DNA from 2 places in the Senimuribacter intestinalis genome. Region 2 is predicted to be linked to the other one. Evidence: predicted binding sites of a transcription regulator. Region 2 holds the regulator's gene; the other holds the start of a gene.
What was found. The regulator HrcA, encoded in region 2, represses chaperone genes, less so after heat shock. The targets are predictions, from matches to a motif close to TTAGCACTCNNNNNNNNNGAGTGCTAA.
Positions count from the first base shown of each region.

Region 1: a site for HrcA is predicted at 1,565-1,591, ahead of NFR88_RS12345 (co-chaperone GroES). Genes of this name have one in related genera too.

Region 1 is NZ_CALPCF010000015.1:40,297-43,723, forward strand. Features, by position in the region: gene NFR88_RS12335 (ABC transporter substrate-binding protein) at 1-565, shown strand, start outside; gene NFR88_RS12340 (creatininase family protein) at 580-1,326, shown strand; gene NFR88_RS12345 (co-chaperone GroES) at 1,641-1,919, shown strand; gene groL (chaperonin GroEL) at 1,944-3,427, shown strand, end outside.
Region 2 is NZ_CALPCF010000003.1:28,364-31,790, forward strand. Features, by position in the region: gene dnaK (molecular chaperone DnaK) at 1-611, opposite strand, end outside; gene grpE (nucleotide exchange factor GrpE) at 803-1,351, opposite strand; gene hrcA (heat-inducible transcriptional repressor HrcA) at 1,366-2,409, opposite strand; gene NFR88_RS03535 (nitroreductase family protein) at 2,694-3,305, shown strand; gene NFR88_RS03540 (FeoB-associated Cys-rich membrane protein) at 3,365-3,427, opposite strand, start outside.

The DNA.
Region 1 (3,427 bases), on a different contig from region 2:
TATCGTAGAAACCATGCTGTATGGTGCGGGAGAGCCTGCAGATTCTGTTATTCCGCCAAGTACCTTTGGTTTCTCCGCTGGATTCTCCTGTACTCTGTCAGTAACAGATGATTCTGTAAAAAATGAAATATGTCAGGTTATTCAGAGCCAGCTGAAGGAGATTGGTATTGAAGTAAGCATTCAAACAAAGGAATTTGGTACATGGCTTGACGAGCTGGGCACTGGCTCACATGAACTTTCATTTGCAGGTTGGGTATGCGTAACAGGTGATGCTGACTATACTTATTATTCACTGCTGCACTCTACACAGACAGGTTATCCTGGAAACGATGCTTTCCTGAAAAATAAAGATGTAGATAAGTTGGTCATTGCAGCAAGAGAAACTGCTGAACCGGAAAAAAGACAAGAGTATTATGATCAGCTGGAAGAATTGCTGGGAGACTTGTCACCGTATGCACCGCTGTACTATGAGAGTGTCAATGTGGGCGCTTCAAAGAAAGTAAGCGGCTTTGCGCCGGATCCTAATGGATACCATCGCTTGCGTAATGTTGAGGTAACAGAATAATGAGACTTGCGGAAATGACATATTGGCAAACGGAGTCTTACTTTCAGAAAAATGACATGGTGATTTTGACGATTGGATGTTTGGAAAGCCATGGCAGCCACAATGTACTGGGAGTTGACACTATGATTCCGGAAAAATTACTGTCTATGATAGAGGAACGGGTTGAAATAGCTGCTGCACCGGGAATCCCTTATGGTGTATGTGAGGATATGACTAGTTTCTCGGGCACTGTGTCCTTGGGCGAAGACTGTATGTATCAGCTGCTGACACGTATTACCGATGGATTGCTAGCGCATGGAGCAAAGAAAATTTTGTTCCTCAACGGTCATGGCGGCAATATCCCGACTTTAAATCGCGTGTGCATTGAATTAAGCCGCAAAGGGGCGCTTGGTGTGCAGTTGAACTGGTGGATTATGGCAGGCCAGCTCAATGCTGCGTGGGCAGGCGGCCACGGTGGTGGAGAGGAAACAGCGGCAATGCTGGCAATCAATCCGAATCTGGTGTATTTTGACCATATGCGTGGGCAGGAACTGATTGATGATTTGGGTGCAGATTTTCCAACTATGGGATTTGATAGAATAGAATTTGGCGGCATTGGTATTCCCGTACCTCGAGATGTTACAAAGTACACGTCTAATGGCTGGATTGGTCCGGATGATCCAAAAGAAGCTACGCAGCAATGGGGCGTGGAAATGCTCACGAAAGTGGCAGATTATATTGCGAATTTTATAGAAGCCTTTCGTAAGGCAGAAGTGAGATAAAGCTCTCATAATTGTTCCAGAGAAGCGTTCTTTCGAGAAGAAAGAACGCTTCCTTATATTTACGTGAGAGGCACCTTTTATAGGATATAGTATATGGAAGAGCTTTTGTGCATATTTTGGAAATATCGGACCAAAATAGAATCGGAGAGAGTAAAGGAAAATTTCACTAAAAACACATAAAAAAATTTGGAAAATATATTGACATTGAGGACAGAAAGACCTACAATAAAGAAAGTGATTAGCACTCGTTTTGATTGAGTGCTAATAACGAGTCGAATAAAAATTAAATAAATATATATCAGGAGGTAGAGAAAATGAGTTTTGGAATCAAGCCGCTGGGCAGCAGAGTTGTGATTAAGAAGTTAGAAGCCGAAGAGAAAACACAGGGCGGCATCATTCTTGCCAGCGCAGCAAAGGAAAAACCGCAGATGGCAGAAGTCGTAGCTGTAGGTCCTGGAACCAAGGACGAACCGATGGAAGTAAAGGCAGGAGATAAGGTTGTATTCTCCAAGTATGCTGGCACTGAAATTAAATATGACGGTGAGGAATATACTATCATGAGCCAGGCAGACATTCTGGCAACAGTAGAATAATTTTTGTTTAGGAGGTAAAGTAAAATGGCAAAAGATTTATATTATGGAGAAGACGCCAGAAGAAAACTGCAGGCTGGCGTGGATAAATTGGCAGATACTGTAAAGATTACACTGGGACCTAAGGGTAGAAATGTCCTGATTAATAAATCTTTCGGTTCTCCGCTGATCACCAACGACGGTGTGACTATCGCAAGAGAAATTGAACTGGAAGATGCAGTAGAAAATATGGGTGCACAGCTTGTTAAAGAAGTTGCAACCAAGACCAATGACGTTGCAGGTGACGGAACTACTACTGCAACACTGCTGGCACAGATCATTATTAAAGAAGGATTTAAGAATGTAGCAGCAGGCGCAAACCCTATGGTTCTGAAGAGAGGTATTCAGGGTGCAGTAGAAACTGCTGTAGAAAAAATTGCTACAATTTCTAAGAAAGTAGAAACCAAGGAAAGTATCGCACAGGTTGCTTCTGTTTCTGCTGCTGACGAAAATATCGGCGCACTGATTGCAGAAGCTATGGAAAAAGTCGGAAATGACGGCGTTATCACTGTTGAAGAAGCGAAGTCACTGGGCACCACTTTAGACGTAGTAGAAGGTATGCAGTTCGACAGAGGCTACCTGTCCGCATATATGGTAAGCGACACAGAAAAGATGGAAGCAGTGATGGAAAATCCACTGATTCTGTTAACAGATAAGAAAATCAGCAATATTCAGGAATTGCTTCCGCTTTTGGAACAGGTTGTTAAGATGGGAAGAAAGCTCTTAATCGTTGCAGAAGACGTAGAAGGTGAAGCACTGACTACACTGGTACTCAACAAGCTGAGAGGAACCATCGACTGCGTTGCTGTTAAGGCACCAGGCTTTGGTGATAGAAGAAAGGCTATGATGGAAGATATCGCTGTACTGACAGGAGGCGTAGTAATCAGCGAAGAAGTTGGTTATGACCTAAAGGAAGCTACTTTAGATATGCTGGGTCAGGCTGCAACTGTTAAAGTTGACAAGGACTCCACTGTTATCGTAAATGGTGCAGGTGAAAAAGCTGACATTACAGCAAGAATCAACTCCATTAAGAAGCAGATTGAGGAAACTGAATCTGAATTTGATAAAGAAAAACTCCAGGAAAGATTGGCTAAGCTGTCCGGCGGTGTTGCTGTAATCAAAGTTGGTGCAGCTACAGAAACTGAACTGAAGGAAAGAAAGCTGAGAATCGAGGACGCACTGAACGCAACCAAGGCAGCAGTAGAAGAAGGTATTGTTGCAGGCGGCGGTGTAGCGCTTTGCAGTGCAATCGACGCAGTATCCAAGTATGTAGATACATTGGAAGGCGACGAAAGAACCGGTGCAAAGATTATCGAAAGAGCGCTGGAAGAGCCAGTTAGACAGATTGCCGAAAACGCAGGCTTTGAAGGCAGCGTAGTTGTTGCTGAGGTTAAGAAGCAGAAGGTTGGATACGGATTTAATGCAGCTACTGAAGAGTATGTAGATATGATTGAAGCAGGTATCGTAGACCC
Region 2 (3,427 bases):
AAGTCGTCACCGCCCAGGTGGGTATCACCGTTGGTTGCCAGTACTTCAAATACGCCGTCGCCCAGTTCCAGAATAGATACGTCGAAAGTACCACCGCCCAGGTCATATACCAGAATCTTGTGAGACCCTTCTTCCTTGTCAAGACCATATGCCAAAGATGCAGCAGTCGGCTCGTTGATGATTCTCTTTACTTCCAGACCTGCAATTTTACCTGCATCCTTAGTTGCCTGCTTCTGGGCATCGGAGAAGTAAGCAGGAACAGTGATAACTGCCTCTGTTACTTTTTCACCTAAATAAGCCTCTGCATCCGCCTTCAGCTTGGAAAGGATCATTGCAGAAATATCCTGCGGCGTATATTTCTTGCCGTCGATTTCTACAGTGTAGTCTTCACCCATGTGTCTCTTGATGGACGCAATGGTTCTGTCCGGGTTGGTTACTGCCTGTCTCTTTGCAGTTTCACCTACCAGTCTTTCACCATTCTTTGCAAAACCCACTACAGATGGTGTAGTTCTGTTACCCTCTGCATTTGCGATTACGACAGGATCGCCACCTTCCAGCACGGATACGCAACTGTTTGTTGTTCCTAAATCTATACCGATTACTTTAGCCATTTAAAATTCCTCCTTTTGGATTATAATAAATTTTCTTTTTTTACATTAGTTTCGTTAAAGCCGTTCCTTTTAATTAACGCCGTAAAATTGTTTCACAGCTAGGCGCCGAAGATGTTGAGCCTCGGAGCGTACTCCTGGTACGTGAGAAGCGAAACATCAAGAGCAACAACGCTGTGGGACAATTTGACAAGTTAATTATTGACTTTAACCATCGAAGGTCTAATAACCTTCTTATTAAGCAAATATCCCTTTTGAAGCACTTCTGTCACTTTGCCGCTTTCATACTCTGCATTGTCTTCAGTCATGACAGCATTGTGGAAGTTCGGATCGAAATCCTCGCCCTGTGCCTTGATCTCTTCCAGACCGGCTTTTTCTAATACGTCAGTCAGCTGTTTGAAAATCATTTTCATGCCTTCTGCAAAGCTTTCGTCTGCGGATTCGTGCTGCAGCGCTCTTTCAAAATTATCCATGACGGTCAAAAGTTCTACAATAATTTTCTCATTGGCATAGGCATAAATATCGCCTTTCTCTTTTTCTGCCCGTCTCTTATAGTTCTGAAAGTCTGCCATCAATCTAAGATATTTGGTATTCAGCGCCTCGTCTTCCTCAGATGTCTCTTCTTTGGTTTCAGTCTGCTCTTCGCAGGATTCCTCAGCATTATCATCTTCCGGAATTTCTTTTTCTTCCATTTCTACTGCTTCTTCTTGGTTCAGTTCTTCTTTTAATTCTTCCTGGTTCACCTTAGTCTCCTCACTCACTCTTCGTCTTCACCGCCTTCTAGTTGAAATGTGCTGCTGAGATTGTCAGTCAGATACTCGATGATAGAAGTAATTTCTCCATACTTCATACGAGTCGGTCCGATAACGCCAATCTTGCCGACCATCTTGCCATCTACATGATAGGTTGCCGTAATCATGGAACAATCATTCATCAAATCATCAGCATTTTCATCTCCAATGGTAACGATGATACCATCTTCTCTCTCCATTAACTTCTTCGCAAAGTCTTCTTTCTTATCCAGAAGCGAAAGAAAGCTCTTTGCCCTTTCCAGATCGTTATATTCCGGAATGTCGAATATATTAGTAAGTCCATCCATATAGAGATTCACATTGAGCATATCTTCCAATGTCTTCATAAAGTTTGGCATGATATTCTCAGCCAGCTTGCTCATCGCCTCTATGTCAGACTCAAAACTTGCGATAATGTGTTCTTTCAGAACATCTGTAATCTTCTTGCCGTTAAAATTATAGGTCATATTCTTTGCCAGAATCTGCAGTCCTTCTTCGGTATATGGTACCCGCATTCTTAGGGCTGTATTAGAAATCTTTCCACTCTCTGACACGATCATCAAAACCACTGTAGTCTCATCCACCGGCAATAGGTTGATGAACTTCAGGGTATCCTCATTTTTGGTCGGCGTCATCGCAAAAGAAGTCAGATTGGTAATCTCTGAAAGGATTCTGGCAGCGTGCTTGATAGTCTCATCAAATTCGCTGACATCTGCCCTGAGTTTTTCTGCAATGAGATTTTTCTCAATCGGGCTCAGCTCACGTTTCTCCATCAGCTTATTCACATATAATCTGTACGCCTTATCAGAAGGAACTCTACCAGCCGAAGTATGCGGATGGGTCAGATATCCCATCTCCTCCAGGTCACTCATTTCATTTCTGATTGTGGCTGGACTGATACCTAGATCAAATCTCTTCGAGAGGGTTCTGGAACCCACAGGCTCTGCTGATCTGACATAGTCACTGATAATGGCCTGTAAAATCTTCAATTTTCTATCTGTTAATTCCATAACGCTTCTCCTTATTAGCACTCACTTCTTTTGAGTGCTAATCACAATATATAATATAGTCCTATTCTGCCCTAATGTCAACAGGATTTTCACATTTTTTTATGATGTTTTTGTGTATTTTTGGTGAATGCATGCACTGTTCCACTGTACAGAGAAACAGCGTTTCATGTTTATAAACCACAATATATATGAATATTTTTTGTTCAAGTATAACAATTATACCTTGCATTGTCAAAAAAACTGTGCTATTCTTTTCTTAGTTATTTTACAAGAGGTATTTTTTCATGAAAGAGAAATCGAAAAAACTTTTGGAAGAATCCCGCAAGCGCCGTACATACAGAGAATTCCTGCCAGATCCCATTGACATGGAAGTGATTAAAAACTGTGTTTTAACTGCGGGAACTGCCCCTAACGGTGCAGACAAGCAGCCTTGGCATTTTAGTATCGTAACCGATCCGGCTATGAAAGCAAAAATTCGAGAAGAAGCCGAAAAAGTCGAAAAGAAATTTTACGAAAGCAAAATTACTGCCGAATGGCAAGCTGACCTTGACAAGCTGGACGTCAACTGGGAAAAGCCTTTCCTTACACAAGCACCTTGTCTCATCGTTATCTTCAAGGAATGGTACAAAACATTGGAAGACGGTACCAAAGATCAGAATTATTATGTCAACGAATCCATCGGTATTTCCATCGGTTTTCTGATCAATGCGCTGCGAAACGCCGGTCTTGCCAGTCTGACCTATACACCGGCACCGCCAACCTTCCTTCGCACCCTTCTCGGGCGTCCGGAAGGGGAAACTCCGGTTATGGTTCTTGTCGTGGGTAAACCTGATCCTAACTACAAACTTCCTATACTAAAGAAAAAGAGTTTTGAAGAAATCGCAGAGATTATCTAGTACAATATCAAAGGGACGGTACGTCATTTGGCGCACCGTCCTTTTCTTTCATGTTCTCTTCAATTTCCCTTTTCAACATTGCAGTGACTGCAGCCACCGCCGCAGCCATCGCAGCCTGCACA